4 regions of the Cohnella hashimotonis genome follow, and region 1 is predicted to be linked to each of the others. Evidence: riboswitches for the same ligand, from Rfam matches in the RefSeq annotation. Region 1 holds a riboswitch; each other region holds the start of a gene.

Region 1 (7,860 bases):
CTCGTGCAGCGCTATCTGGACGAGCGGCCGAATCATGCCGTTTGCCTGCAGGTGTTTCTGCGGGAGACGCCGACCAGCTACTGTGTCTATCGGCCATGGCCGAAAGTTTACAAGCGACCGGCGGGTGACCCTCGTGCTTAATCAAGCCCCAAGTTCGGCGGAGCGCCGCGCGGCTCGCATCCCCGTGATGGAAATATTCGGTCCGACGGTCCAGGGCGAAGGCATGGTCATCGGCAGGAAGACGAGGTTCGTCCGAACGGCGGGCTGCGATTACCGGTGCAGCTGGTGCGATTCGGCTTTTACATGGGACGGTACCGGCAAAGACGACATTCGGTTGTTGAGCCCGGACGATATCGTGCAGGAATTGACCGCGCTCGACGGATCGGTGCCGGATCACGTGACGCTGTCGGGAGGCAATCCCGCGCTGCTGCCGCAGCTTGGTGCGCTGATCGGCGCACTCCGCGCAGCGGGAGCGGTCGTCGCCCTGGAGACGCAGGGCAGCAAATGGCAGGACTGGTTCCTGGAGATCGACGAGTTGACGATATCGCCCAAGCCGCCGAGCTCCGGCATGACGACCGATTGGGTTGCGCTCGAGCGGATCGTCGCGAGACTCTCGCAGGGCGGCCGCCATTTTAGCCTGAAGGTCGTGATCTTTGACGAAGCCGACCTGATGTATGCGGCTGACGTTCGCCGGCGGTTTGCGGGCATCCCGTTTTATTTGCAGGCAGGCAACGATCGGCTGGACGAGCATGACCGGAAGCTGCTGCTTCCGCATTTGCTGGAGCGCTACCAATGGCTGGTCGATCGGGCCGTCGCCGACCCCGGCCTGCGCGACGTGTACGTTCTGCCCCAGCTGCACACCTGGATTTGGGGAAACAAAAAAGGCGTTTAAGGAGGCCGCGAGGATGGCGGGAAAAAGCAAAGAAGAGCTGGCGGGCGTATCGCTCCTTGGCAACCAGGGGACAGCATACCCGAGCACGTACGCGCCTGAGGTTTTGGAATCGTTCGACAACAAGCATCCGGGCCGGGACTACTTCGTCAAGTTCAATTGTCCCGAATTTACCAGCCTGTGCCCGATGACGGGGCAGCCGGATTTTGCGACGATCTATATCTCTTATATTCCGGACGCGAAGATGGTGGAGAGCAAGTCGCTCAAGCTGTATTTGTTCAGCTTCCGCAACCACGGCGATTTTCACGAAGACTGCATGAACATCATCATGAACGATCTCATTGAACTGATGGCGCCGCGGTATATCGAAGTATGGGGCAAATTTACGCCAAGAGGCGGCATCTCCATCGATCCTTATTGCAACTGGGGTAAGCCCGGCACCAAATACGAGGCGATGGCCGAGCATCGGCTGCTGAATCACGATCTGTATCCCGAGAAGGTGGACAACCGATAGGTTGGACCGAGAGCCGCGGAAACATACGCAAGGAGCTGCCTGACTGTCCGCATCGCGCGGACAGTCAGGCAGCTCCTTTTAACGTTCTAGCTGCGCGCGCTGTGCGCGCGAAGTTCGTCGACGGCGGCGACAAGCTCGGCATGAAGCGCGTGCCGGGCGGGAATGCCCATATGCTGCGCGATGAAGGCGGACAATCCGTTTGCGCGCAGCGCGTCCTGCAGCTGTAAGGACTCCGGGTCATCGGCATTTCGGTACAGCAGCGCGGCGGCCGCCGCGGCCGTCAAACGTGGCACGGCCATCCCGAGCTCGTGCGCTTCCAGCAGCGGACGGACGATACGCTCGCCGCGCGACAGCTTGCGCAGCGGCGAACGCGCGACCCGCGCGACGTCGTCTACAATAGCGGGATTGGCGAAGCGCTCCAGCGTTTTGTCGATATAGAGGCGCTGCTCGTCGGGGTCCAGCCCGTACTTGCGGACAAGCAGCGCGCCGGTCTCCTCCAGCGTCTGCAGGATTTGTCTATGAAGCGGCGCGCTCTTCAGCACCTCCTGAAGCGTACGGCAGCCTGTCAGATGTCCGAGATAAGCGGCGACGCAGTGTCCCGTGTTGACCGTGTACAGCTTGCGCGCCATATACGGTTCGAGGCTGTCGGCAAAAACGGCGCCGCGAATGCTGCGGAAGTCCGGCCGCAGCGGCTTGCGGTCGATGATCCACTCATAGAAGGGCTCGACTCGGATGGCAAGCGGGTCGTCGCCCGGCTGCGCGGGAACGATGCGGTCGATCATGGAATCGGGGAAGGTGACGCTGCGGTTGGCACGGGCGCGTCCTTCGGCGGACAGATTTTCGTAAATGTACTTTTTCAGCTGAGAGCTGCCTCTGACGGCATTTTCGCATGCAATAATATACAGCGGGTGGCTGTGGGTCGCCAGTCTGCGCTCCAGCCCGGCCGCGATCGTCTTGGCGATCGCCGGCAGCGAAGCCGCGCCAACGGCCGTCGTCAGAAGGTCCGCGTTCAGAATACGGCGCTTGACCTCGTCGCCGTTCGCGATGTGGACGGCGGTGACGTTGCGAACGATCTCTGTCTCCCCGGATTCGTCCGCGTATGTCACGGTATACTGCTGCCGTTGCTTAAACCGGGCGATCTGGGTCTCGTTGCGGGCGACGAAGCAAACCTCGTAGCCCGACTTCGACAGCTGCAGGCCGATGAATCCCCGTCCGATGTTGCCGGCACCGAAGTGCAAGGCCATCGGCTTTTGATTGCGCGGCCTTGGGTAAGCCTTCGCGGCTGCCCGTTCGGCATGCCGGGCTGCGACAATTTCATAACGAACACTCAAATGACTTCGCCCCTTTATCCATTTTTAATAAATAGTAAGAATATTGCGAAAATAAAACGAATCAGACAGCGGCCGCCTCGTTGACGATTCGATGGAAATCCAGCTCCAGCAGCGATTCGACCCGGCGCAGGCAGTCCCCGAATTCAAGACGCTCGGTCAGCGGATTAGGCGTCACGATGCAGCGGATGCCCGCGGCCTCGGCGGCTTGGGCGCCGTTAGGGGAATCCTCGATCGCGATCGCCTCGAGAGCGGACACGCCAAGCGCACGCAGCGCTTGCCTATAAAGTTCGGGATTCGGCTTCACCTCGCTGACGTCGTCCGCGGTGCGGATGCAGTCGAAGTAATCGAGGATTTCCAGCTTTTTCAGATGGGTCTCGACCCATTCCCTGCGGGAGCTGGAGGCGAGTCCGATCTGAAGCCCTGCTTCCTTCGCGCTATCGAGAAAATGAAGTACGCCGGGGCGCATCTCTTCGCGTTCCATCAGCTTGCCGTGCAGCTCGTGCACCGACTCGCGGAACAGATCCGGGTCGATCGGCAGCTTGAGATCGGTGATCAGGTATTCGTAGGGATTGAATTTGTGAAGGCTTGTGCCGATGCAGCCCGCGTACATGTCGAGGGACAAATCCACCTCGTACTCCCGGTATGCGGACTTAAAGGCTTCGTACCATGCGGTCTCGGTGTCGAGGATCGTACCGTCAAAATCGAAAATAACAGCCTTGGTGCGCGATGCGATAGTCATAGGTTATAAATCCCTCCATGAAGTTGTTCTGCCTATCCGAACAACGGCGAGAGGGGGGGACGCCGGCGATGGGCCGCTGGCAGCAAATAAAAAGACCCTTCAAACCTGAAGGGCCGCGGATTCTAAATGAAATTTAGAAAATCAAATGGACCCATCTTCAAACGCTGACGAGGTTAGCTGACGGACTCGGGTAAGATGGTACCCTACTGACCGGATCTTCTGCGATCCAGCCTCGATTCGCCCCAAAAGGTGGTTCCCCCGCTCTCCGGCCGTGCCGGAAACTAAGCTTACGTACATGTTAAAGGTCCATCCAAAGGCTGTCAAGGCAGGGAAAACCATGTATGCGGTGTCATTCAAAATGAATTCGCTGTCATCGCGAAGTTCGTTAAAAAAGGGATAATTTACATTTCTCGATCCTTCCTCTAACGCCGGGTTGACAAGCTGCTGATAAACTGAGCGGGTCAAGATCAGCGGATAAGGGGCTGGGAGCATGAGTTTGCTTCTATTAGAAAAGACGAAATCCCGGGCTGCCGAAGAGGCGCCTCGCTCGAAACCGGAGGCACCAAGCACAAAGCTCCGGGAGACTGCGGCTGTACAGGAATCCGAAGCGCCGCAAAAAGCCGAAGCGGTACAAAAATTCGAACCGGCCGAGTTCGCCAAGCACTATCCGTCCGTTGCGCTTGCGGAGTGGATCCGCACCTGTCCGCAGGTGTCGCCGGAGCAGACCTGCGGCGAGATGGCCGAGCTGTTCCGCAGGCGCCAAGAGCTCGAGTGCGTCGCCGTCGTAAAAAAGACGGGCGAACCTGCGGGCATCGTCATGCGGCATCGCTTCTTTAAATTGATCGGTTCGTTGTACGGCATGCCGCTGTTCGCGGACAAGCCCGTAACCAAGCTGATGGACAGCCAGGCCATGACCGCCGAGACCGATCTGTCGCCGCAGGAGTTGATTGACCGCGCGATGTCGCGCGACGAGGAGCGCATCTACGATGCCGTCATGATGACGAGCGGCGGCGCCTTTACGGGCGTCCTTACGGTCAGCGACATGCTGCAGCTCTCGAGGCTGCTCCGCCGCGAGCTTGCCGGACGCCAGATGTCCACCGTTCGCGGCGCCGAACGGATGCTTCGCGACATTCGGGGCGCGGTCGATCGCCTCGCCGGCGAGGCGTCGGTATCACGCACCGGGAGTCTTGAGGTCGCAGAGCTGGCCGAGCATGGCCAGCAAGATCTGACCGAGATGCTGGGGCTGTTCCGCCTGTGGACGGAGACGGCGGAACGACAGGCCAAATCGGTGGACGAGCTGCTTGCCAGCGTGTCGGACACGGTCGGCATCGCCAAGCTCATCGCGCAGCTGGCCGACCAGTGCAACCTGCTCGCGATCAACGCGCAGATCGAAGCGGCAAGAGCCGGTTCGCACGGCCTCGGATTTTCCGTCGTCGCGCAGGAAGTACGCCAGCTTGCCGACCAGACCAAGTCCCAGGCCAGTCAGATTCGCGAACAGCTGAACGGGATGGCAGCTTCGGCCGCCGCCGCCGCCGCGCATGTGCGTGAAGGCAAGGAAGGCGCCGATCGCGGACTGCTGCAGGTACAAAAGGCGGAGAATACGTTTAACCGGCTGTGGACGCGCAGCTCCGAAAATGCGAAGGGCACGGAACATCTCGCGGTTGCTTCGCGCGAAGCGTCGGTCATGTCGGAGCAGATCGCGGCGCAAGTCGCCAAGCTCGCGGTTCAAATGAACGAATCTCCCGAAGAAAAATATTAACGTTCGACATTTTTAACATTGCGTTAACAATGCACGAATACAAGATTGACGAATGGTCGCTAGAATCAGAGATGTGCTTGAGAACAAACCATATAAACACAATTTGAAAGGGGCTCTATTCCTTGAAAAAATCTCTGCTCGTACTGACGACGCTCGCGCTTGGCATCTCGCTTGCCGCCTGCGGCAAAAACGACAATTCCAATAACGCAAGCAACAACGGCGCTTCCTCCAGCGCACCTGCCAGCGCAGCCATCAGCGGCGCGTTCAGCGCAGCGGGCTCGACCGCGCTCCAGCCGCTGGTCGATCAAGCTTCGAAGAAATTCATGGACCTGAACAAGGATGTCACGATCACCGTCAACGGCGGCGGCAGCGGCGCCGGCCTGTCCCAAGTCGCGGAAGGCACCGTGCAAATCGGCAACTCCGACGTATTCGCCGAAGAGAAGCTGAAGGACGCCGACGCAGACAAGGCCAAGGAACTCGTCGATCACCAAGTCGCAGTCGTATCGATCGCCGCTGTCTCCAACAAGGACGTAGGCGTGGACAACCTGACGAAGGCGCAGCTGGTCGACATCTTCACCGGCAAAGTAACGAACTGGAAGGACGTCGGCGGCAAGGATCAAAAGATCGTCCTCGTCAACCGTCCTGCAAGCTCGGGTACCCGCGCTACGTTCGAAAACTTCGCGCTCGGCGCGAAGTCGGAAGACCTGCCTGATTCGATCACGGAAGACGCATCCGGCACGGTTCGCAAGCTCGTCTCCGAAACGCCTGGCGCAATCGGCTACCTGGCACTGTCCTACCTCGACGATACGATTCAAGCGCTCAAGTACGAAGGCGTAGAAGCAACGGCCGAAAACGTAGCGTCCGGCACGTATCCGGTATGGGCATACGAGCACATGTACACGAAGGGCGAGCCTGACGGTGCACTGAAGGCATTCCTCGACTACATGCTGAGCGACGAAATCCAAGGCACCGACGTGAAGGACCTGGGTTACATCCCGGTTAGCGACATGAAGGTTACGCGCGACGTGGAAGGCAACGTAACCAACAAATAATTAAAGATTGCACAAGAATAGCCGGCAGAGGCGGACCTGAAAACGGGCGCCTCTCTTGCCACGTTAAGGAGAGGCTCGCATGAACATGACCCAAACCCGCCAAGCGGCGGACGCCATCGCGAACGACGGACGCGGCAAATTTCCGAAGCACAAGCTTGAGGAGCTCCGCGGCAGAGGTTACGTAATGTTTTGCGTGCTGCTGCTGATCGTCATCATTTTTTCGATCGTCTACTTCATCGCTTCGAGAGGCTTGACGCCGTTCGCGAGCCAGGGCGTAAGCGTCGGCGAGATGATCGGCGGCCTGAAATGGTCGCCGGAAGCGGACACGCCGCGCTTCGGCGCGCTGCCGTTTCTGTTCGGCTCATTCGCAACTTCGCTGCTCGCCGCCATTATTGCCGCGCCGCTCGGCATTTGCGCCGCGATCTTCATGACCGAAATGATGCCCAAAGTCGGCAAAAATATTTTGCAGCCCGCGATCGAGCTGCTTGCCGGCGTTCCGTCGGTCGTTTACGGCTTCGTCGGCTTGAGCGTCATCGTGCCGTTTCTGCGGGATGTCTTTCCCGGCCAAGGTGTCGGCATTCTGGCCGGCGGAATCGTATTATCCGTCATGATTCTGCCTACGATTACGACCGTCGCGACGGACGCGCTGCGCAGCTTGCCTGCCGGACTTAAGGAAGGCTCTTATGCGCTTGGCGCCACCCGCTGGCAGACGATCTCGCGGCTTGTCATTCCGACGACGCTGCCGTCGCTCATGACCGGCATCGTACTGGGCATCGCTCGCGCATTCGGCGAAGCGCTCGCCGTGCAGATGGTTATCGGCAATGCGCCGCACATTCCGCATTCGCTGACGCAATCCGCCGCGACGCTGACCAGCATCATCACGCTGTCGATGGGCAACACGACGAGCGGCTCGCTGCACAACAACGCATTGTGGAGCCTCGCCCTCATTTTGCTGATCATGACCTTCTTGTTCGTATTCGTCGTCCGACTGCTGGAGAGGAGAGTGAAGCACGCATGAAGGCCAAGTCCGTAGACCGCATCATGACCGGCGTCATCGTCGGCATCGGCTTTTTGATCATTGCGCTGCTCGCCGCGCTGCTCGGCTATCTCCTCATTCGCGGCGTCGGCCATATCAGCTGGCACTTCCTCACCTCCGCGCCCGAATCGATCCGCGCGGGCGGCGGCATCGGTCCGCAGCTGTTCAACTCGCTGTTCCTGCTTGTGCTCACGATGATCATTACCGTGCCGCTCGGCCTCGGCGCCGGCATCTACATGAGCGAATACGCCAAACAAAACCGGCTGACCGCGTTCATCCGCCTGATCGTCGAGGTACTGTCTTCCTTCCCGTCAATCGTCGTCGGTTTGTTCGGACTTCTGGTTATCGTCAACCGCTTCGGCCTCGGGCTGTCGCTGATGTCCGGCGCGCTCGCGCTGACGGTGTTCAACCTGCCGCTCATGGTGCGCATTACCGAGCAGGCGCTGCGCGCCGTGCCGCGCGAGCAGAAGGAAGCAGGCCTCGCGCTCGGACTGTCCCGCTGGCGCACGATTACGACGGTCATGCTGCCGATCTCCCTGC
Region 2 (7,860 bases), 3.0 Mb from region 1:
GCCCGTCGACTTCAACATTTGGAAATCCTCCCTCATTCGCGTAAAATAAGATTAAACGAAATGTCGGAGAACCTCCGCATATTCGCCATCATTCGACAAAATTCTTTCTTTTCCGTACTCTATCGTACCAACGATTCCCAAATAAGTCAACCAGAAATAGCGGTAACTTTAGCTGAAATTTAGCTGAATACCCGCTAACTTCCACAGATTCGCACCAATTCACTAATATATTAGGTAAAAAACGGGATTAGTTCTTAAAATTAGTGAATGACACCTTTCGACAAAAATCATAACCGTTTGTCGAATGCGAAGTCCAATCAACGAGGTGATCGAACATGTACCGTCTTCGAGAGGAAAAAGTATTCAAGGACCCCGTTCATCAGTCCATCTACGTACAGGAAGCGACGATCTGGAAGCTCATCAACACCGCCGAATTCCAACGATTGAGGCGCATACGCCAGTTGGGGACTTCGTACCTGACCTTCCATGGGGCAGAGCACAGTCGATTCTCCCATTCGCTGGGCGTATACGATATCACGCGAAGAATTATCAGTCAATTTGAGCGTAACGGATACCAGGACTGGCCGCAAGAGGAAAAAATGGTCAGTTTATGCGCTTCTTTGCTGCATGATGTCGGACACGGTCCTTTTTCTCATGCCATCGAACAAGTGTTCGATACCAATCATGAAGAATGGTCCTGCGCGATCATACTGGGAGATACGGAGATCAATCGGGTATTAAAGGAAGTAAGCGAGGACTTCCCCGAGAAGGTTGCCGCCGTCATCTGCAAGACGTACGACAAGCCGATCGTCGTGAGCCTCGTGTCCAGCCAGATGGACGCGGACCGGATGGATTATTTGCTCAGGGATGCGTACTTCACGGGCGTGAACTACGGTACCTTCGACCTCGATCGAATCTTGCGCGTGCTGCGTCCTTATCGTGGACGTATCGTGGTGAAGGAGAGCGGGATGCATGCGGTAGAAGATTATCTGATGTCGAGATATCAGATGTACTGGCAGATCTACTTCCATCCCGTAACGCGCAGTTCGGATATCGTACTGAGGCAAATTTTCATGAGGGCGCGCGAATTGTTCCGCGAGGGCCATGCGTTCAAATTCCTGCTGCCGCCGCTAGCGCAGTTGTTGAACGGCACGATCGGACTGCGGGACTACCTGGCCCTGGATGAAGCGATGGTTCAGACTGCGTTCGGCCAATGGGCGGACGAAGAAGACGAGATACTGGCAGACTTATGTAAACGATTCTTAAACCGCCGGTTGTACAAGTATGTACCCCTCGACAATCCGCACGAAACACTGGAGGAGGAGCTGCGGGAGCAATGGGAAAGGATCGGTCTGCATCCGGATTACCACCTTCAGATGGACACCCCGACGAACCTTCCCTACGACGTGTACAAGCCAGGATCGCCGGATCCCGAGCCCAAAGAAAAAACCCCCGTCCTCGTGCTGGACGAAAAAGACCGATTGACCGAGATATCCCTGAAAAGCGATATCGTTCGCTCGATCGCGGGACTTCATACCGGGAAGTATTATATCTATTATCCCGAAGACCTGGTGCTGCCTCACGTCAATCGCCTAAAGCCAGAGATCCGCGAGATGCTGGGTTTGTAGTCCCTTATCCGGGAAGTCGTCCCGGCAAGCTCCGCTTGGCCACCCAATAATAAAAACTTCGCAAAAGGAGACTTCTACGAAATGCTCTTTGATACGCACGCTCATCTGGATTCGCCAAAGTTCGATGAAGACCGGGAAGAAACGATCGCTCGCGCCAAGGAAGCGGGCGTCGGCAACATCGTGAATATCGGCTTCAACCGGGAGACGATCCCGACGACCATCGCATTGGCCGAAAAGCACGATTTCATCTATGCCGCCGTAGGCTGGCACCCGACGGATGCAGCCGATATGCGCTTGGAGGAGGATCTGGCCTGGATCGAGTCGCTATGCAGTCATCCGAAGGTCGTAGCGATCGGCGAGATCGGACTCGACTATTATTGGGATACTTCGCCCAAGGATGTCCAACAGCTCGTATTCCGCGAACAGATCCGGCTTGCGAAGCGGATCGGCATGCCGATCGTCATTCACAATCGGGACGCTCATGAAGACGTCATCCGTATTCTGCGCGAAGAAGGAGCGGCCGAGATCGGGGGCATCATGCACTGCTATTCCGGCAGCTGGGAGACGGCCAAGCAATGTTTGGACATGAACTTCTATATCTCCTTCGGAGGACCGGTCACCTTCAAAAACGCGCGCGTTCCCAAAGAGGTTTTGGCGCGTGTCCCCCTGGACCGATTGCTGATTGAGACAGATGCTCCGTACCTTACCCCCCACCCCTATCGAGGCAAGCGAAATGAGTCGTCTTATGTGCAATTCGTAGCCGATTCCGCTGCGGAAATCACAGGCCTTTCTAGGGAAAAAATAGAAGAAATTACGGATCGAAATGCACGTGTCTGTTTCCGACTCGAAGAAAAAGCGCCAACAAACGCAGAAAAATAAATATTTTCTAAGAAAAAACTAGCTTTTGCTTCTGAAATCCTAAAAATTTGGCTTAAATTTGCCTTAAAACGCTGAAATTCGCTCTTTGCACGTTCTTTACACCTTTGGGGCAGGCGGGTTATTATCTAATCCAGAAGTCCGAATATGACATTCCTTTTCCAGTGCGCTTAATCTCCCAGTGGGGAGAGCGGGGGACCCGACGCGGACGATATCGGCGCTTGCCGATGTCCCAGCGGTCCGAGCAATCTTGGGGTGAATGGCGAACGACGGGTGCCGTCCGGCTGACGGCTTACCGACCGATTGCTTAGGGCAACTCTCGACGCCCGAACCCGACAGCTAACCTCGCAAGCGTAGTAGAGAGAGGTAACCTCGTGCCGCCCCATCGTCCCTCGTCCAGTTGAGCGGAAGCCACGACCAGGCCCTCTGTCGCAGGCTTTTTTTGTGCCCGAATTTACGCATTCGGTGCAGATAGCCGCAAAGACCGCTCCACGGAGGCAACTACGGGATGAATGGCAGGCGCATGATATGCCTCCACAGCTGGGCAAGGCGGCGCAATTCGCTAGTGTGCAAGCCGCTCCACACTAAGCTTCCAGCGCCGTTATCACAAATGGATAGTCGCGTCAGACGAATATCATGTAAAACAGTCGACGGCGAGGCTATGAAGGAGGAACGAGAAAATGGGTGCAATTCCCCTCCAAGGGACCCATGATCCACGACCGACCGGCAAGCTTACCGCAGCGCGATGGTTGCATGAGCATCTGCGTTTGATTCTCTTGAGCGCAATTTTGTCCTTTGCTCTTACCATCTGTCTCATCATGCTGCTACACGGCGCGTCCGCCAAGAGCGTGACCGTCGTGGACGGCGGGAAATCTACCGTCATCCAAACCCGTACTTCCGATGTCTCCGCCTTGCTGAAGGAGATGGGCATCACGGTCGGTCCAAACGATCGGTTGTCGTCAGCGCTCACGTCCTCGGTTGAGGACGGCACGCGAGTCGTCATCGATCGGGCTATGAGCGTACAGCTCGTCGCAGACGGGAAGAAAGAGACCAAATATACAACAGTCAAGACGGTGGGCGATCTGCTCAAGAACGAAGGCATCGCGCTCTCCGCCGAAGACAAAGTCACGCCGGCCCTTACGTCGAAGATCGACGAGGGTCTGCAGGTGAAAGTCGTCCGCGTCACCCGGGAGGTCGTTACGACCGAGCATCCGATGGCGTACAAAGTCGTCAAGACAGCGGATAAAAACTTGCTGGTCGGCAAGACGAAGGTCGTGCAGACGGGCAAGCAAGGCTTGTTGGTGAAAAAATTCGAGCGCGTCTACGAAGACGGCAAGCTCGTTAATGAACAGCTCGTCTACAAATCGCTTGATCAGCCGATCGTGCAGCAAGTCGTAGCCGTCGGCGCGAAGAAAAAAGCGGCTGTCGTATCGCTCGCCTACAACAAGGCGTCGGACAATGTAAAGACGCTCCAATTGAACGGTAAATCCGTGAAGGTGAAGAGCGTATTGTCCGGGGTTACGTTAACCGCTTATTCCGCGGGTCCGGCTTCGACGGGCAAGGACGTAGGAGACGTGGGCTACGGCATCACAGCCTCCGGTACCAGAGTATCCGAAGGACGCACGATTGCCGTCGATCCGGATGTCGTGCCTTTGGGCTGGTGGGTCTACATCGAGGGCATCGGTTTCCGCCGCGCGGAAGACACGGGCAGCGCGATCAAGGGCAAGAAGATCGACGTGTACTACGACAGCGAGAGATATGCGAATAAGTTCGGCAAGAAACGCGGTAACACCGTATACGTCATCGGTCCGGTTAAGCCGTCGGCCGACTGAAAAGCTTCTTAGTCATCTTTACCCGCTATTGTTAATTTTGTGTCTGTATTATGTCGGAGCGGTCAAGTTTTTTTGGCGGCGGCCTGGTCGGGTCGCTGCGTCCTGGGAAGGGGCCTATGCCCCTTCCCTTTGTCATTTGCGGGATGTGGGCTATAATAGGGCATACGGAACGATGCGAACGGACTGAACGGGAAGAACGATGGGAACGGACTGAACGGGAAGAACGATGCGAACGAACGGCAACGACAACGAACGGCAACGACAACGAACGGCAGTGAGAAAGTAATAAACAACGTTTTGAGCGGATATGGGAAAGAACGAAATAACGGGTTGGAAAAAATGATACGAGCGGACCGGGGAAACAACGGAGCGAGCGGGGTGGACGGCATCAGCCTGGCTAGAATAGCGGAGATCATCGTCGTTGAAGGCAAGGAGGATACCGTGGCGATCCGGAGGGCCGTCGACGCGGATACGATCGAGACGGGCGGCTCTGCGATCGACGAAAAAGTGCTGCGGCGTATCGAGCTGGCCCGCGAGCGGCGCGGCGTCATTATTTTCACGGATCCCGACGTGCCGGGCGAGAAAATACGCAAGATCATCGAGGCGAGGGTGCCGGGGTGCAGCCATGCCTTCTTGGCAAAGGCGGATGCGCGCGGCAAGGACGGCATAGGCGTCGAGCACGCGAGCCCGGAGGCGATACGTGCGGCGCTGGCCCGCGTACGGGCATCGGCAGGGGGCCGCATTGCGGTCAGTGCCCATGGCGCGATTGCGCAGTCTGGCGCTGAGGCCGCATCAGCGGCGACTGCATCTGAGGCAGCGACGGCGGGCGTTGACGCGGTAGGCGCTGACCACAGGGCCTCAGCCAGCGCCTCCGCGGGAGCCGGGGAGCCTGAGATCGCCTGGCCGGATCTGATCGATGCGGGGCTGATCGTGCATCCGGCCGCTGCGAGCCGCAGGGAGCGCATGGGCGAGCTGCTGGGCATCGGTTACGCCAACGGCAAGCAGTTCTATAAGCGGCTCGGCATGTTTCGCATTACGCGGACGGAGTTCGCCGAGGCGCTGAGGCAGTTGACGAGAGAGGGAGTAGGCGAATGACGAAGCATGCGGGAGGCGCGGGCGGCCTGGCGGGCGCCATGGACATCGCGACGCCGACGCGGACGAAGGATATTATCCGCAAGCACGGCTTTACCTTCAAGAAAAGCCTCGGTCAGAACTTTCTGATCGACAAAAATATATTGGACAAAATCGTGGATGCCGCGGCGCTCAACAAAGACAAGGGCGCGTTGGAGATCGGCCCCGGCATCGGCGCGCTGACGGAGCGGCTCGCGCAGGAAGCAGGCAAGGTCGCCGCGGTTGAGATCGATAACCGGCTGATCCCGATTCTCGAAGAAGTGCTCTCGCCCTATCCGCACGTATCCGTCGTACACGGCGACGTGCTGAAGACCGACCTTGCGAAGTTATGGGCAGAGCGGTTCGCTAGCTGCAGCCAGGTCAGCGTCGTAGCGAACCTGCCGTACTACGTGACGACGCCGATCGTCATGACGCTGCTCGAGCAGAAGCTGCCGCTCGACCGGATCGTCGTCATGGTCCAGAAGGAAGTGGCCGAGCGGATGGCGGCCAAGCCCGGCGGCAAAGACTACGGCACGCTTAGCATCGCCGTCCAATATTACTGCGTGCCGGACATCGTCTGCGTGGTGCCGTCCGGCGCCTTCATCCCTGCGCCCAACGTCGACTCGGCGGTCATTCGGCTGACCAAGCGAGAGGCGCCGCCGGTCGACGTTTCCGACGAGACGCGCTTCTTCCGCGTCGTGCACGCCGCCTTCACGCAGCGCCGCAAGACGCTGCACAACAACCTGGCCGCGCTCGTCGGCAAGGATCGCAAGGGCGAGCTCGCCGGCCTGCTTGAAGCGAGCGGCATAAAGCCGGAGCGGCGCGGCGAGACGCTGTCGCTTCAAGAATTCGCGACGTTGTCCGAAGCATTGGCCTCCGCAGGCTTGATCGAATAAAACCTAGGGTCCCTGTCATGTTGACGGGGACCCTTGCTTGCGTTAATGCGTGCACCTTTGGGCGCCCCTCTCCATAGGATAGACGAAGAGGTGATTCGCCCATGAAGCTAGGGGACTTGGTCGTCCGCAAATCTTACGGCGGCGATGTATTGTTCCGAATCGCCGCCCTGCTGCAGACTACGGCGGTGCTGCGGGGAACGGATTATCGGCTGCTCGCGGACGCGCCCGTAGGAGACCTCGAGCAGGTACGGAACCCGGACGAGCTGCGCGGCCCCCGAACAGCGCGCGTGCAGGCCGGCGAATCGGTGAGACGGATGCAGGCGGAGCGTGCCCACGCCCAGGAAGGGATCGAGGAAGCGGGCACGACCGGGCAGCGCAAGCCGTACTTTGAGATGCCGGGCAAGGTGCTTCACCTGGACGGCGACGTCAATTATTTGAAAAAGAGCATGGCCGTATACAGGCAGCTGCGCATGCCCGCCGAAGGCGTGCACTGCCACGAATCGCAGATGGCTGCCGCAGTTGCCGACCTGCTGCCAAAGGTAATGCCCGATATTGTAGTGATCACAGGTCACGATGGTGTCTATAAGAACAGGACCGATTACGAGCAGCTGTCGAGCTATAAAAACACGGGCAACTTCATCCAGGCCGTCCGAACCGCGCGCAGCTACGATAAGAGCAAGGACTCCCTGATTGTCGTCGCAGGCGCCTGCCAGTCTCACTTCGAGGCGTTGATGTCCGCCGGAGCCAACTTCGCCAGCTCCCCGGCACGCATCATGATCCACGCGCTCGATCCGGTGTATGTCGCCGTCCGTGCCGCCTTTACGCCGTTCAGGGAGACGATCGACCTGCCGGATGTCATCTCGAATACAATCAGCGGCATGCGGGGTGTCGGCGGCGTCGAATCGCTGGGCAAATATCGCATCGGACTTCCGAACATCAAGCCGACCAACATCGTCCCTACGCTACCAGCTGCGGAATTTGGCTGATTTGTATTTCCTCAGACTCATTTTACTCAAAATTAAAATGATATTAGAAAAACATTATTGACAAAATTTCTTGTCCGCTGCTATAATATTTAACCACTTGACACCTCCCCTGGATTTAGGTATAATTTACAGGGAAAGAGGTGGTAGTGGACATGTCCAAGAACGCGCTTCTGGATATCAAACGAAGCTTGGAGCCGCATATCGGATCCAAGATCATGCTCCGCGCCAACGGTGGCCGCCGTAAAACCATCGAACGCACGGGAGTTCTCGAAGAAATTTACCCGTCGGTGTTCATCGTCAAGCTGGACCAGGAGCAGAATGCGTTCAAGCGTGTCTCGTACAGCTATGCCGACATTCTAACCGAGTCCGTCGAAGTCATGCTGTGCAATGAACAAGGTCAGGTCCGCATCGATTTGCAGCACTGAGCTTTTGTGATCGTTAAGGCAGTCGAGCCGTTACAGGCGCGACTGCCTGTTTTGCATTTTGGAGGCGGCCCGGGGACACCCTAACGGTTGACGACCGCGCAGCTTGC
Region 3 (7,860 bases), 3.5 Mb from region 1:
CGCAAATGCTGAGCGATAACGATCTTTATATCGTCCGAATCCGGGAGCTCGAAGAGTTCAAGCGCACGACCTCCCTTATCTACGGCGATTTGGCATGGCTCGCACCCTCGACCCGCTATTTAATCGAAGAGACGATCGCCCTGTTCGGGAGGGGCAGCCGTCAGAGCTAGTGAAACGATTTTTTTCATTTTTCTCATCGTCGTCCCGTTTTTACCGCTGGGGCGCACATCCAGGATGAGAGCGGCTCTCAGATATCCTTGGTTATCCAACGATGGCGCCCTTTACCTCTTAACCCGGTTCGAGGGATCATGCTACGCTAGGCGCATTGATTCGCATGATTTTCGAACCGGAGGGTGAATACATATGCGTTTTCGTTTGGGAATGCGAGCCGCCGCGCTCGCGCTTGGGGCCGCCTTGCTGCTGCCCGCAGCCGCTTCGTACGCGGCCACGGCCTATACGGCCACGGATGCCGACACGTTCTGGTCGCTGTCCAAAAAGTTCGACGTGCCGCTGGAAAAGCTGATGAGCTTCAATACGAACGTCGATCCAAAAAACATATACGCCGGCCTGAAGCTCTCGATCCCGGCACCGACGACCGCGGCCGTGACCGCCAAGTCGGTCCAATCCGCCGCCGTCCTGCAATCCGCCAAGATCGTCAAGACAACATCGGGCGACTCGCTGTCGTACGCGACCGCCATTCAGATGAAGGCGACGGCCTACTCCGCCGCCATCGAGGAAAATGCCTGGGGGCCCGTCGATTACTTCGGCAACGCGCTGAAGCTGGGCACGATCGCCGTCGATCCCAAAGTGATCCCGCTCGGTACCAAAGTGTACATCACGGGCTACAACGCCGACGGACTGCCGGTCGGCGGCATGTATGCCGTCGCGCGCGATACGGGGAGCGCCATCAAGGGCAACCGCATCGATATCTTCGTGCCGGGATCGCGGGACAAGGCAAGCAGCTTCGGCATTCAATACGTCAATCTGTACGTGCTAAATTAGTCCGAATGCGCCCGAGACCGCAGCCACCTTTGCAAAAAGGCGATTGCGGTCTTTTTTTGCGCATCGGCCTCCGGCAGCTCTTAAACCGGCTTTTTGCGTGTCGTCCCCGGCAGCTCTTAGACCGGCTTTTTGCGCGTCGGCCTCCATCAGATCTTCAAGCGCGCTTCGGCCTGCGCTCCGGAATATGCAGCAGCTCCGGCACGGTGACCAGCTCGTAGCCTCTGGCGCGGAGCTGATCGATGAGCGCCGGCAAGGCGTTCACCGTGCCGAACAAGTTCTGCCCCGTGCCGCCGCCCGCATGCATGAGAACGATCGACCCCGGGCGCAGCCCCTTGATCGCGTTGCGCAGCACGACGCCGGCGGAAATCTGACGCCAATCCTGCGAGTCGACGTCCCAATTGACCACCGTGTACCCCCGGGACTTCGCCCATTCCAACTGAGCGGGCCGGATGTCGCCGTAGGGCGGCCTGATCATCGCAGGCTCGAAGCCGACCGTCGTCCGGATGGTCGCCCCCGTCCGCTCGATCTCCCGCCTGACCTGTCCCAGGCTAAGCTTAGGCAGCTCGGGATGCGAGTAGGTATGATTGCCCACCGCATGGCCTTCGTTCACGATTCTTCGCAGCAGACCGGGGTGCTTGGCCGCCCGGCTCCCCACGACAAAGAAGGTGGCGCGGACGCGCTTGCGTTTCAACACGTTCAGCACAAGCGGCGTATACCTCGAGTCCGGCACGTCGTCAAAAGTCAGCGCTACGCGCCGCCCGCCCGACGAAGAGGCGCGCAGCACGAATACGCCCCTGTACCGGCGCTGCAGGTCCGACCAGCTCACGGGTGCAGATGCCGGCTTGCGCCCCTTGGATGCGGACGCGGTCACGGCAGGCGCATACCCTGCCGAGGCCGCGCCGCTCGCTTCCGCCGGCACAAGCGCCGTGCCGGCAAGCATCAGGCCGACCGTCAGCGCGGCCAGCCACCGACTCCAATTTTCACGATGCAGCATGATCTCCATTCACTCCCGTCGCATAAGCGGCACTGCCGTTAGCGTGAGCGAATGAAGCCCATATCATACCTTTCTCGCCTTTATTGGCCGATCGCGTCCTGAAACGCCTCGATCTGCTCGTTCGTGCCGATGACGACCATGACGTCTCCTTCGGCCAGCGTATCCGTCGCCGTCGGCGCGACGATCATGCCCTTCGGCTTGTTGAGCGCTACGATACTGCAGCCGTAACGGCCGCGGGGATTGGTCTCCTCGATCGACTTGCCTGCGAGGCAGGCCGGCACGCCCAGCTCCGCGATCGTATACTTGTCCGACAGCTCGATGTAGTCGAGCAGGTTTGGCGACACGAGCTGGTGCGCGACGCGGATACCCATGTCCCGCTCCGGATAGATGACGCGGTCCACGTCCATCCGCTCGAGCACGCGCCCGTGCAGCTCGGACACCGCCTTGGCGACGACCTTCTTGACGCCCAGCTCCTTGAGCAGGATGGCCGCCAGAATGCTCGCCTGCACGTCGTCTCCGATCGCGACGACGCCGCAGTCGAAGTTGCGCGCGCCGATCGAGCGCAGCGTATCCTCGTCCGTCGCGTCCGCGATGACCGCATGGGTCAGGATGCCGCTCATCTCCTGCACCTTCTCCTCGTCCCGGTCGACGCCGAGCACCTCGTATCCCAGCTCGATCAATTCCTTGCCGATGCTGGCCCCGAACCGTCCGAGGCCGATAATTACGAATTGGTTCATTTTCATGGTGGCACGTCTCTTTCGTTATCCGATAATGATCTTGCCTTCCGCTTCCCTATAGAGCACCTTGTCCCTCTTCGGCACGAGCGCATATCCGAGCGTGAGAGGCCCGAGCCGTCCCGCGAACATCATAAGCATGATGACGATCTTGCCGAACAAGGTCAGATCGGACGTGAGCCCCAGCGACAAACCGACGGTACCGAAGGCGGACACGACCTCGAACAGGATCATGAGGAAGTGATGGTCTTCCGTCGTGGACAGAATCATGGTCGCCGCAAGCACCAACGCCAAGGCAAGAAGCGTAAGCGTCAACGCTTTATATACGCGCTCTTGCGCCAGACGGTAGCGGAACATGACGACATCCTCGCGCCCGCGGATGATCGCCCATACCGCGCCGAGCAGCGCCGCGAACGTCGTCGTCTTGATCCCGCCGCCCGTCGAGCCCGGAGACGCGCCGATGAACATCAGGATGATGATGAAAAACTGCGTCGCCTGCCGCAAATCCGCAAGGTTCAACGTATTGATCCCGGCGGTGCGGGGACTGACCGACTGCGTAAATGCGGATAAAATCTTAGTACCCGTTTTTAACGGTCCCATCGTGGCGGGATTCGAGTATTCGAATGCGAGAATAACGATGGCGCCGAACAGAATCAGCGATCCCGACATGGTCAGGACGACCTTGGAATGCAGGGACAGCCTGCGGCCGCCTCGAAGGTCCGTCAAGTCGGAGAGCACCACAAAGCCCAGGCCCCCCGTCACGATGAGCGCCATCGCGATCAGATTGACCCAAGGATCGCCCGCATAGGCAGTGAGGCTGCGGAAGCTTCCCATCAGATCGAACCCCGCGTTGTTGAAAAAGGAGACCGCATGAAAGATCCCGTAGTATATCGCTCTTCCCGGACTCATATCTCTAAGGAAGCAAGCCGTGAACAGCAAAGCGCCTGCCGCTTCGATCGACAGGGCATACAGCACGACGCGTCGGACGAGCCGTACGATCCCTTCGATGCTGCTCTGATTGAGCGCCTCCTGGAGGATCAGCCGTTCCTTGAGCGAGATGCGCCGCTTCAGGAAGATCGCGAACAACGTCGCCATCGACATGAAGCCGAGACCTCCGATCTGGATCATCGCCAGGATGACGATCTGACCGAACATGGAGTAGTGGTCGCCGGTGTCGACGACGACCAGGCCGGTGACGCAGGTGGCGGAAGTCGCCGTGAAAAGCGCGTCTATATATCGCGTCTGCACGCCGGCGCTCGAAGCGGCGGGCAGCTGCAGCAGGAAGGAGCCCAGGCCGATGATCAAGGCGAAGCCGAGCGCCAGCGTCCGCGGAGGAGAGGCAACCAGCCATGTGAACATTTTTTTGTGCAAGCCGTTCTCCTCCTTCACGCTAGGTTTACCCGATAATGATGCGGCCTTCCGCCTCGCGATACAGCGTGCGCCCGGACTTGGAGCCCAGCGCGTACGTCATCGTCAGCGGGCCGAGACGCCCGATGAACATGAGGACGATGATGAGAACCTGGCCGAATGCCGACAAGTCACCGGTTATCCCGGCGGACAATCCGACCGTCGCATAGGCGGACATGACTTCGAAAAGTATGACCAGAAACGCCTGCTCCTCGGTAATCGAGAGGATCATGACGGACGTGATGACGATCGCCAGCGACAGCATCGTAACCGTAATCGCGCGGTTGACTTTGGCCCGCTCGACGCGCAGTCCGAGCAGCACGACGTCAGTGCGGCCGCGAAGCATCGCCCAGACAGCCGCCGCAAGCACCGCGAACGCAGTCGTCTTGATGCCGCCGCCGGTGGAGCCTGGCGAGGCGCCGACGAACATGAGCAGCACCATCGCAAACTGCGTCGCGTCCCGCAAGGAGCCGATATCGACGGTGCTGACGCCGGCGGAGCGGGTGGATACGGACTGCAGCGCTGCCGCAAGCACCTTGTCTCCGAACGACAGCGGGCCGAACGTGAGCTCGTTCGTGTATTCGAAGATCAGGATGGTGACAGTGCCGAGCACGATGAGAAACGCCGATACCCAGAGCACGACTTTGGAATGGTAAGACAGCTTTCGTCGCGTCCTCAGCTCCACCAGGTCGGATAAAACGACGAAGCCTACGCCCCCGAGCACGACGAGCGCGATCGCAAGGATGTTCATATAAGGATCACCGACGTACCCGGCCATGCTGCGGAAATTGCCGAACAGATCGAAGCCGCCGTTGTTGAAAAAGGAAACGCTGTGGAACACGCCATAATAAAGCGCCTGCCTGAAATGCATCTCGTGCATGAACCGGAAGGTAAACAGCAGAGCGCCGACCGCCTCGATGCAGAGCGCATAAATGAGGACGCGCTTCACGAGACGAACGATGCCCTCGAGGCTGCCCTGGTTCATCGCTTCCTGCAGCACGAGACGATCCTTGAGCGAGAGGCGGCGTCCGGCGAAAAAAGCGAACAGCGTGCCCATCGTCATGAAGCCGAGTCCGCCGAGCTGCACGAGCACAAGGATGACCCAGCGGCCGAATACGGAGAAGTATCCAATCGTATCAAGCCGCATTAGACCCGTCACGCAGGTAGCCGAGCTGGAGACGAAAAAAGCTTCTAGCCAAGGCGTCGGCTCGCCGGACACTGTGGAGATCGGAAGTCTGAGCAGCAGCGCGCCGACGGCGATAATAAAGGCGAAACCGATCGTCAGCACGCGCGGCGGGGAAGCATATAGCCAGCCGATGATTTTCTTAAGCAAGTACGATTCACCTCATGTCGGCAAACGGTTGAAAAAGCGCGCAAAAAAAGACACTGGAGCTCCAGTGCCTTGGCGCACGGCGATCCTGTCTGGCAGCCTACGAGGTTAGCTGACGGGTTCGGGCCAGATCAGGCTGCCCTATCCGGCGCTTGACGCGCGCAGAATTCACCCCGGAAAAGCTTAAGTGGTTCCCCCGTTTTCTTTGCGGAAATTCGGCTGGGTAGTATGATGGAGAAACGATGGTTCGGATGCCATAAAAAACATTACACCGCATTATAGTCTGTCCGATAGGTACGCACAACAGCAGAAATGCGAAAAATCGCCTTGTATGAGGATATACGGACGTTATTAGGCCGTGTAACAGCTTTTTTACGGGGATTCTAGCTCTTTCTCTTGTTTTGGCTTCAATTCCTATCGATAATAAGCGGAAGGGCCAGCTATTGCCGATAAATAGAGGATGTATACGCTTTTTCAGATCAATTCGGAATCGGAGTGGATAATTTGAGATCATCCAAATGGGCTGTCGCCGCCGGAATCGGCCTTCTTATCTTCCTGTTCATGCAAGTATTGCCGGCAATCGCGCCGGCTATGAAAGGCGAATCCAAAGCGATCGGCCGCGGGGAGGCGAAGCGGATCGGCCTTGCTTACGCCGCGGAGCACTGGGGGATGGATCTCGGCGAAGGGTCCGACGCGACGATTACGCATGTGGGCGACGACCGGATGGCGGCCTATATGACCAAGCACAAGCTGACCGACGAATACGACCGCGACTGGGATGCGCGCTATCCGACGGACGTATACGCGGTCGATATCCATGCGGCCGACGGCAGCGTTGACCGCGTTTCCATCCACATGGAGACGGGCAAGGTCGTCGGCTGGGCGCGCGTCGGCGATGCCATGACCGATGTGGACAAAGCGGCCACAGGCGACGTTGACGCGCGGACAGCCGAAGCGATCGCGTGGCTGAAGACGCAGCCGGACTACGACGCCTCGGCCTGGGAGCCCACCGGCAGCCTGACGCCGGGCGGGTCGGTCGTTCTGCAGAGCCGCAAGACCGGCTTGTCGGATGCGCATGTGCAGCTGCTCGTAAAGCCCGACAAGGTGCTTACTTACCGGTACGCGCTGCCCCAGGCATTCGCGGACGAAATTGCGAAGCAGCGCAAAATCGCCGACAAGCTGTCCATGACCGGCTTCCTGCTGCCGCAGATCGTCATGTTCGTGCTCGCCGTTATTTACGCCGCGGCCTGCAGGGGATGGACGTCGTTCAAACGCGGGCTGTTCTTGTCCGCAGCCTTCTTTGTCATGTATGCGGGTTTTATGTTCAACCTGCGCCCGGGACTGCGGGCATCATCCGTTGACATGAATGCGATCGCCTCGGAAAACAACGTGTCGGCGCTGCTCGTTACGAATGTCGTCATTCTGTTTATTCAGGCGCTGCTCACGTACTTCGCCGCCGTCGGCGGCGACGGCCTGTGGCGCTCGCTGGGCCGCTCGCTCTGGCCGCGCTGGCAGGACGCGGATTACGGCAGCCAGATCATGACCGCCATGAAGCAGGGCTATATGCTCGCCGTCATCTTGCTTGCCGCCCAGGCGATCGTTTTGACGGCGCTTGGCTTGATGCTCGGCACCTATTACGGCTCCGATCCGAGCCAATCCGCCTACAATATGTATTATCCTTGGCTGCTTCCCTTGCTTGCTTGGTGCGCCGGCATCTCGGAGGAGATCCAGACTCGCTTTTTCGGCATCGGCCTTGTACGCAAATGGCTCGGCGTTTTCATCAGATCCAAACCGGCAGGCTCGCACGACGCTTCAGGCTCCCATATCGCGGTTTCCAGAGCGCTGACGGCAATCGCCGTTCTGCCCGCGACCGCCGTATGGGCGTTCGGCCACGTCGGCTATGCCGTTTTTCCGTGGCAGACCCGCTTCATCGAGCTCATGATTATCGGCGCCCTGTTCGCCTGGTTTATGCTGCGATTCGGCCTGCTAACCGTTATATTCGCCCACGTCGTTCTCGATTCTACCCTGATGGCCGTCCAGATGCTGTCCGACGGGCTGTCGTCCGACAATCTCGCAGGCTTGGTCAGCGTTCTCCTGCCGGCTGCCGTCGCAATGGGGATCGCCTGGCTTCACCAACGGAGAAAGGGCGGATCGGCTTCGTCCGCAGGCTTCTCTCGTTAGAGGACTTGCGGCGTAATCTCGGGATGCGCGCCCAGTTTTGTTTTGACGAGCTTACGCCGCTCCAGACGTATATGCATGACAAAGTCGGCGAGCAAGAATGGAGCGGCGGCCGCAAAAAACAGCCCCCATTTTTGGAGCGCCAACAGCAGTAAATGGATCACGTCGCTCATCACAGCAAACCGGACCTGCCCCTCCAGGCCCGGCGTATTGCT
Region 4 (7,860 bases), 2.3 Mb from region 1:
CTGCCTCGTTGTTGCGTCCAAAGCTGCTGCATGAAAAATTCAGAAAAAAACCGCGTAACTCCTGCAGAAACGCCGGCTGGGAGCTGACTTACACGGAAAATCCGCGTAAGTCCCGCAGAAACGCCGGCTGGGAGCTGACTTACGCGGAAAAACCGCGCAACTCCCGCAGAAATGCCGGCTGGGAGCGGACTTACGCGGAAAAACCGTGTAACTCCCGCAGAAACGCCGGCTGGGAGCTGACTTACGCGGAAAAACCGTGCAACTCCCGCAGAAACGCCGGCTGGAAGCTGACTTACGCGGAAAAACCGTTTATCTCCCGCAGAAACCACCGCCCGGAGCGGAGTTGCACGGAAAAGACCGTGCAACTCTATGCCGATGCGCTAATTGGGGCTACCGGCAATGGCGATATCCCTTTTTTCAAGTAACGATTCCTTGTAACCGTGCTTTCTCGCTTGCCGCAGTCTGCCGCCGCTGCAGCGTAGTCTTGAGCGGCGTACAGCCGCACGATGTTACTTTTCATACTGGCATCCCCGCTTCGCGGTCGTTTGTGATTCCGCCCGCGCCTCTGTAATATGAAAGGAAGCAGTAGTTGAAAGCGCTTGAGGCAGAGGAGGCTCTAATCCATGGTTCATCTGGAAGACGTACGGAACAAGACGCGCCGCGTTTTGGATCAGATCGCGGCGATCGTCGTCGGGAAGCCGGATGCGGCGGAGTATGCGCTGATTGCGTTGCTCGCTTCGGGGCATATCATTCTGGAGGACGTGCCCGGCACCGGCAAGACGCTGCTCGCCAAGTCGCTCGCCCGGTCGCTCGGGTGCGCATTCAAACGCATCCAGTTCACGGCGGACCTGCTGCCGTCGGACGTGTCGGGCATCAACTTTTACAACCAGCGGGCAGGTGTCTTCGAGCTAAGAAAAGGCCCGGTCTTCACGAACGTTCTCCTGGCCGACGAGTTGAACCGGGCGACGCCGCGCACGCAGTCGAGCCTGCTCGAGAGCATGGAGGAGCGCCAGGTGACGATCGATGGCGAGACCTATCCGCTCGAGCGTCCCTTTCTGGTCATCGCCACGCAAAATCCGGTTGAGAGCCATGGTACGTTCCCGCTCCCCGAGGCGCAGCTCGACCGCTTCATGCTGCGGATTCCGATGGGCTATCCCGCCGCAGGGGAGGAAGCAGAGATTTTGCGCCGGTTCATGAGCGGCGACCCTCTGGCCACCGCACAGCCGGTCCTCGCGCTGGAAGAAGTCCTGCAACTGCAGGGCGCGCTGCAAAATGTACGCTGCCACGATGACGTGCTGCAATATATGCTCGCGATCGTCTCCGCTACGCGGGACAGCGAAGACACGGCCGTCGGCGCGAGCCCGCGCGCAAGCCTTCAGTTCATGCGGGCCGCACAGGCAAGGGCGCTGCTCCGCGGGCGCGACTTCGTGCTCCCCGAGGATGTCAAGGCGCTGGCCGTTCCCGTGCTCGCCCATCGGCTGGTCCTTCACGATCCGCTGGCGGGAGGCGGCCGCGCCGAAACGATCGTGCACGAGCTCTTGAACAAAATTGCGGTTCCTGCCGAGCAGGACGCGGTATACGCCTAGGACATGCCGATCATCAAATTGCTTGTCGTCGCTGCCGTCCTCGCCATGGTGCAGCGGATGCTGTTCAGCTGGCTCGGGCTGCGCAAGATCCGGTACGAACGAAAGTTCAGCGTTGCTCGGGCGTTTGCGGGAGACAAGATCTGGATGGAAGAGCGGCTGGTCAATGCCAAATGGCTGCCGCTCCCGTGGCTGCGGGCGGAGACGCAGATGCCTGCCGCGCTAAGATTCGGCAAGGAGGCGTCGGATCTTGCGGTGAGCGTCGGGCAGACGCTGCAAAACCATGCGAGCTTGTTCACGCTGGGCCCTTACACGAAGCTCGTTCGTCGTCATGAGGTGACCTGCCTGCAGCGGGGACGGTACCGGATTCAGACGCTGACGATTACGCACGGGGATCTCTTGGGCATGACGAGCGGCGCGCTGCAAGTCGAGTCGGACTGTGCGGTCGCCGTATACCCGAGGCTGCTCGGCGCCAGGGAGCTGCCTCGCGCGGCCCGCGAATGGATGCAGAGCGCGCTTAGCTCGCCGGACGCCTTCCGCGAGGATCACTACCATACGGCGGGCGTGAGAGCCTACCGCGGCGGCGACGCCATGAAGCAGGTGAACTGGAACGCCACCGCCAAATCCGGCGAATTGCTCGTCAATCGCAGGGAGACGATGGTCGGCGGGGACGTCACCGTGCTGCTCAACGCCGAGCTCGCCGACGCTTCGACGAACAGGCGGCTCCCGAGCGAGCAGTTCGAGGAGGCGGTCAGCATCGCGGCATCCGTCGCCAAGCAGACGCTCGATGGCGGGGGCAGGGCGGGTCTGATCTTCAACGGCCGCGTACGGGGCGACGAGTCGGTCCCCCTGCGAATCGAGCCTGCTCGAGGCCGCAGCCAATTGTACGCAATACTCGAAGCGACGACCGGCTTCGAGCCCGTCGTCCGGCTGGAGCTCGGCTATCTGCTCGGCCAGTTGATCCAGGAACGGATGCGCGGGGCGAATCTGATGCTCGTCACCGCCTTCCTGACGCCCAAGCAGGAGCAGGCGGTGCGGCAGCTGCGACAGGCGGGCAACCGGGTAGAGGTCATGCTGCTTTATAAGGAAAGGCAAACATCAAGTCAAGCCGCAGGAGGGACGCCATGAAGCTCTCGCTCCGAAGTCTGGCTGACGCGCTGGCCGTCTACCCGCTCCTTCTGATCCTCCACGAGCAAGCCGGTCTCGCTTTCCCGACGGTCGGCTGGCTCGCCCTCGCTTGGCTAAGCGCCGCGGTCGGACGAGCACTGCCCTCTGTGCTGCGCGGCAAGCTGCCGGCGTCGCTCGTCCACTTAGCGCTCATCGCGGCATTTATCGCCGCTGCGAGCGCAGCAGACTGGCGGCTGCTCTGGCTCGTGCTGCCGCTCGGCGTCTTGTCTTGGATCGCCCGCTTCGACTGGACGCGCAGCGTGCGCTGCTTCGTCGCGGTCGGCCTCCACGCGATTGTCCTCGCCGCGGCATCGCCGCTCGGCATTGCGGACGGCGCGAAGCCGCTTCTGCTCGCCGCGGGCATCGTCTGGCTGGCGGCCGCGCTGTACGATCAGCAGGCGAAGTCGCTCGCCGAAGCCGGTCTTCACGCCGGCCTCGTCACGAGACGGCTCGCCGCGGCCGGCAAGCGATATCTCGCGCTGTGGGGCGTCGTCGTCGCGCTCGTCTTTCTCCCGTTCGCGGGACTTCCGATCTGGCCGCAGGTCCTTCGGCTCATACGCTGGCTGCTCTCGCTCGTCCCTGCGGGCGAGCCTGCCCCCGAGCAGACGCCACAGCCGGAGCCGTCCGTGCAGCCGCCGGCATTCCCGCAGCAAGAGGGAGGCTCGGGCCGGCTGTGGGTATGGCTCGAGTATGCGCTTTATGTCGTACTCGCCCTGCTGGCGCTTGCCGTCGTATATCGCCTGGCGCGACGATATTTGCTCAATGCAGTCTGGTGGCGGCGCATAGCGGATCGTATGAAGTCGTGGTACGGCAGGCTGCTTGCGGGGCGGCGCGCGGCCGAGACGGATCTCGGCTACACCGAAGAGCGCGAGAGCTTGCTTCAGGGGGAGAAGCTGCTGAGCAGACTATTCTCGCGAAACAGGGCAAAGCCGAGGCGTTCGCTCCGGCGCGAGGACTGGGCGGAGATGTCCGCGGAAGACCGGGTCAGAAGCCTGTATGCCGCGCTGCTCGCCGATGCGGTCAGGGAAGGATACGTTCACCGGGAATCGCTCACGCCGTCGGAGACGATCGGCGCCATCGAAAAGTGGCGCGAATTAAATCAAGCTCCGCAGTCTCGCGCTTCGGAGACCGCGTCCCGAGGGTGGCTGGCGAGGATGTCACGCCCGCTCGGCGAGCTGTACGGCAGAGCCCGCTACGGCGGCCGGGTGAAGCCGGAGGAAGCCGATCGCCTCGGCGCAGAGTTTCCCTGGAAAAGATGACGAAAAAACGGGATCCGGCACGCAGCGCCGAATCCCGTTTTTTCGTCATCTTTTTAGGCTGAACCTGTTTCGAAATCTTAGCCGTAAGGGTACAACCTAAGTAACCTCTCCATTCACTCCAAGCAGCAGCAAAGACCCGCTTTAGGGGCGGGTCTTTGCCTAAGCCATTCCACTTCAACCGAGTTTACACGTGGTCGATCGCCACGGACGTGTAAGTGTCGGAGTCCATTACGCGGCGGGCGCCGATATAGCGCTTCGCGTAATACTTTTCATCCAGATCCGAGATCGTGACACCCTTGGAAGCCGAGTGCGCAAACTTGTTGTCGCCGACATAGATGCCTACGTGGGACACGCCTTCGCCGCTCGTATTAAAGAATACGAGGTCTCCCGGACGAAGATCGTCGCGAGCAACCTTGTCGCCCATGGCGTATTGACCCTTGGACGAGTGAGGCAGCTTGACGTCGAACTTCTTGAATACATAAGCCGTGAATCCGGAGCAATCGAAGCCGCTGGTCGTCGTGCCGCCGTAATCGTAATCGATGCCGATCAGCTTGGAGACGGTCGAGTCGAGCTTGGAAGCTGCGGATGCGCTGCCCATCTGGAAAGCCAGGAGGCAGGTTAAAGCAAGTAAGAGGACTGTAACTTTGCGCAAAACAAGAAGCTCCTTCCAAGTGCCTACGAGGTTAGCTGGAGGGTTCGGTTGAAGGTTCCCTATGGCTTCTGCGCGAGGCAAAGCCAATTCACCCGGTAAAGACTGGTTCCCCCGTTTCCCAGTGCGCGGGAATTCGGCAGTTTTCGCACCTTAGCTTTAGAAATTCGATTTTTAGGCCCCAACTCCTGCTCCTTCAAGATTAGAATTCCTTAATGTCCCAAACAAAAAGGAATATGCTGGCGACGTCTCAAAACCCAAGCGTGGCAAGGGATTGGGGCTGTACGCCGTCGAGCGGCCAAGCCTATGAATAAATGAGAAAGATTAAGAGGGCGCAAGTCTTCGACACGGCTGCAGTCGCAAGAGTATGATCGTAGTCTATGCCGCCCTCTCGACCGATATTAATAGCCTGCGAAAAAAAAAGAGACGGCGCGCCGTTCATCATCCGATGAACGGCGCGCCGTCTCTTCCTGTTTCTAAGCGTTGTTTCAAGCTTCTTCGCGCTGCCACAAGCGATGCTGGCAAGCCGCCGTCCAGAGCGAGATCATGGACCGGACGAAGTGGAAGGCCTGGTTAAGCGCGATCGCGAGCAAGCCGGTCCAGATCAGCGTGGCGCCGGATACGGCGGCTGAACCGAGGAGGGAGAGCAGCGGCAGCAGGAGCGTCACGCCGAGCAGGGGGAGCAGGCGGCTAATCGAGCGAAGCGCACCCTGCCAGGGGCTGATCCCGGCGGCGGCGCTGAACTGCATGAACAAAAAGGGGAGGTGCACCGCCAGCATCCAGAGCGCCCAGCCCGCGGCGTAAGGAAGCATCTGTCCAAGCCAGGACGCGGCATTGGGCATTTCCATGTAGGCGCTCCGGCCGAACGGAATCAGCCAGATCGCAGGCGCCAAGGCGATCAGCTTCTCGGCGCCGTAGAGCAGCGACACTTTTTTCCATGCACGCCGGATGCCCTTGAGCACTTGGGTGCCGTCCTGCTCCTCCGCATGGGCGAAGGAGTAATAAAGTCCCGCGTTCAGCACGGGCGTGATCAGCATGCGAAGGAGGAGCATGCAGCCCAGCAGGATCAGCGTATGATCGGCGAGATCCGTCTTGAGCAGACGGAACTGGGCCTCGATCGCAAAAAGCTGCTTGGCTGCCGCGCCGAGCGGATGTTCGTCCGGATACCGGGTCAGAATCGGCGCCACGACCGAGTCGATGAACCGGTAGAGGAAAAATCCCCACAGCAGGCGGTAAAGGAACAAGGCGACGAGCACGTATTTGTGCCGCTTGGTCGTCTCCCAGCCTTTTCGGATCGCGTCGTTCATGTCGCTTCCTCCTCCTTCACCAGGCCATGCTGCCGACGATCGCGTCGATCAGCTGTCCCAGCGTTACGTCAAGCTTGGTCCGCTTGCGCGCTGGCGCCTCGGCCTTCAGATAGTTGTCGTAACGGCTGTGATCGAGCACGATATCGAGCATCGGATCGACCGCCACGTAAGACAGCGGCGACGCCGACTGCAGCCGGATCTGGATGTGGCTCTGAATGCCGTCCCACGTCTTGCGGACGGTTTTGCCGTCTTTGAAGCCGAACTGCACCGTCGCCGCCTGCGGGCTGCCCTGGGTCCTGGTGAGCAGGACGATGGACTGATAGCCGCCCTCGCCGTCCGGCTCCGTGCGGATGGAGGCAACCGCGAAGTCGGCCGACTCACCCCGGTACACATAAGCGTGGAAGAAGTCCTTCCAGTCATCCTTGGTAACGGCCTCGACCACCCGCTGGAAGCTTTGGCTGTCGGGATGCTTAAAGCGGTATTTTTGAAAATAAGTCCGCATGATTTTCGACATCGTTTTTTCCCCGGTCTTGGCCTCGATCGCCTTGAGCACGAGTTTGCCGCGCATATATACGTTTTCCGCATAGGCATCCGACCCGCCGTAATCCCATGCGTCGAGCTTGAGCGGCATCGGGTTCGTCATGTAGAGGGACTCGATCGGCGTGCGGGCCGAGACGCCATAAATGGCGGCCATCAGCTTATCCTCGGTGTAGGAGGTGAAGGCTTCGTCCAGCCAGGCTTCCTCGAATTCATTGGAAGCCACGATGCCATACCAATATTGATGCGCGATCTCGTGCACAAGCGTACGTTCGAGCTCGTAGCCCGGATTGTCGTCCTTCGCCGCCGCGCCGGTGACGAGCGTCGGGTATTCCATGCCGCCCGCGCCTTCCGCATCGGCAGGCGGGACGACGATGGAGAGCGTCGTGTACGGATAGTCGCCGTACCATTCGCCGAGCTTGGCCAGCGCGGATTTGGCCGCATGCATGTAGCGCTCCTCCTGCTTGGCGTGCAGCGGGTCCAGGTACAGCTTGATCCGCACGCCGGGTACGCCGGCCGAGGAGAAGGAATCCTCCGCGGTCACAAAGTCGGGAGAGGCGGACCAGGAGAAATCGTGAACGTCTTCCGCGTAAAATTGATACGTTTTGCGTCCGTCCTTAACGACGGGCTGCTTGTATTGAAAGCCGGTCGCCGCCACGGTTCGGTCCTCGGGCACGTCGATCTTGACGCCGTATACGCCGAAGTCCGAGTAGAATTCCGAGTTGCCGTGGTATTGATGGAGGTTCCAGCCCTCCGCGGTGCGTCCGCGCACGCCTGTCGTCTCGTAGGCGGCGACCTTCGGGAACCATTGGCCCGCCATGACGAAGTCCCCCGCCTGTCCCATGCGGGCGAATACCTGCGGCAGCTCGACGGTGAACTTCATGCGGACGGTGACGGTCTGCCCCGGCGCGACGGCCTTCGGCAGGCGGAAGGAGGCTAGCGTCCGGTCCTGCGCGTTGCCGTCGTCCGGCTGGACGTAGCGAAGGCGCGGCAGCAGCGTCTCGCCGTCCTCGGTCGTCAGCTCGCTCAGTTCCATGGCGCCGTCCTTGCCCGGCGTCATCTTCACGCCGCGAAGCTGGCCGTTCGACTCCTTCAGGAACGTACTGCCTGGCGAAAATGCGTTCGGATACAAATGCAGGTAAAGATCCGTCACGGGCTTGCGTCCGGGATTTTTCCAAGTCAACGTCTCGGAGCCTTCCAATCGACCGCCGTCCAGGAGCTTGACCGAGATGTCGTAGTCGACGATCCGGTTGCTGAGCGCGACGGACGGCTGGGGCGCCGGAATCGGAGACGACGGAGCTTGCGGCGCCGCTGCCGCGTTGTGCTGCTCGCCGGAAACGTCCGAAGCGCCGGGAGCG

Evidence for each region. A riboswitch is a leader RNA that binds a small molecule or an ion and turns the genes downstream of it on or off. The one in region 1 is predicted to bind cyclic di-AMP.
Region 2: it holds a riboswitch for cyclic di-AMP, as region 1 does, so the genes downstream of both, KB449_RS31150 (resuscitation-promoting factor) here and KB449_RS19330 (HAD family hydrolase) in region 1, are expected to answer to the same signal.
Region 3: it holds a riboswitch for cyclic di-AMP, as region 1 does, so the genes downstream of both, KB449_RS05185 (TrkH family potassium uptake protein) here and KB449_RS19330 (HAD family hydrolase) in region 1, are expected to answer to the same signal.
Region 4: it holds a riboswitch for cyclic di-AMP, as region 1 does, so the genes downstream of both, KB449_RS28330 (C40 family peptidase) here and KB449_RS19330 (HAD family hydrolase) in region 1, are expected to answer to the same signal.

The regions. Positions count from the first base shown of each region.
Region 1 covers NZ_JAGRPV010000001.1:4,786,671-4,794,530, reverse strand. Annotated here, with positions in the region: gene queD (6-carboxytetrahydropterin synthase QueD) at 1-141, shown strand, start outside; gene queE (7-carboxy-7-deazaguanine synthase QueE) at 188-892, shown strand; gene queF (preQ(1) synthase) at 906-1,403, shown strand; gene KB449_RS19335 (mannitol-1-phosphate 5-dehydrogenase) at 1,490-2,734, opposite strand; gene KB449_RS19330 (HAD family hydrolase) at 2,796-3,473, opposite strand; cyclic di-AMP (ydaO/yuaA leader) riboswitch at 3,620-3,771, opposite strand; gene KB449_RS19325 (methyl-accepting chemotaxis protein) at 3,964-5,232, shown strand; gene KB449_RS19320 (PstS family phosphate ABC transporter substrate-binding protein) at 5,355-6,284, shown strand; gene pstC (phosphate ABC transporter permease subunit PstC) at 6,370-7,302, shown strand; gene pstA (phosphate ABC transporter permease PstA) at 7,299-7,860, shown strand, end outside.
Region 2 covers NZ_JAGRPV010000001.1:7,814,709-7,822,568, reverse strand. Annotated here, with positions in the region: gene KB449_RS31165 (AbrB/MazE/SpoVT family DNA-binding domain-containing protein) at 1-18, opposite strand, end outside; gene KB449_RS31160 (HD domain-containing protein) at 336-1,628, shown strand; gene KB449_RS31155 (TatD family hydrolase) at 1,710-2,507, shown strand; cyclic di-AMP (ydaO/yuaA leader) riboswitch at 2,662-2,873, shown strand; gene KB449_RS31150 (resuscitation-promoting factor) at 3,185-4,336, shown strand; gene rnmV (ribonuclease M5) at 4,676-5,431, shown strand; gene rsmA (16S rRNA (adenine(1518)-N(6)/adenine(1519)-N(6))-dimethyltransferase RsmA) at 5,428-6,342, shown strand; gene yabG (sporulation peptidase YabG) at 6,444-7,328, shown strand; gene veg (biofilm formation stimulator Veg) at 7,481-7,753, shown strand.
Region 3 covers NZ_JAGRPV010000001.1:1,325,718-1,333,577, reverse strand. Annotated here, with positions in the region: gene KB449_RS05210 (LysR family transcriptional regulator) at 1-170, shown strand, start outside; gene KB449_RS05205 (3D domain-containing protein) at 364-1,002, shown strand; gene KB449_RS05200 (polysaccharide deacetylase family protein) at 1,157-1,996, opposite strand; gene KB449_RS05195 (potassium channel family protein) at 2,077-2,739, opposite strand; gene KB449_RS05190 (TrkH family potassium uptake protein) at 2,758-4,089, opposite strand; gene KB449_RS05185 (TrkH family potassium uptake protein) at 4,127-5,470, opposite strand; cyclic di-AMP (ydaO/yuaA leader) riboswitch at 5,551-5,698, opposite strand; gene KB449_RS05180 (CPBP family intramembrane glutamic endopeptidase) at 5,972-7,648, shown strand; gene KB449_RS05175 (hypothetical protein) at 7,645-7,860, opposite strand, start outside.
Region 4 covers NZ_JAGRPV010000001.1:7,107,766-7,115,625, reverse strand. Annotated here, with positions in the region: gene KB449_RS28350 (hypothetical protein) at 1-425, shown strand, start outside; gene KB449_RS28345 (AAA family ATPase) at 624-1,586, shown strand; gene KB449_RS28340 (DUF58 domain-containing protein) at 1,590-2,711, shown strand; gene KB449_RS28335 (hypothetical protein) at 2,708-4,009, shown strand; gene KB449_RS28330 (C40 family peptidase) at 4,194-4,661, opposite strand; cyclic di-AMP (ydaO/yuaA leader) riboswitch at 4,667-4,810, opposite strand; gene KB449_RS28325 (hypothetical protein) at 5,147-5,965, opposite strand; gene KB449_RS28320 (M1 family metallopeptidase) at 5,982-7,860, opposite strand, start outside.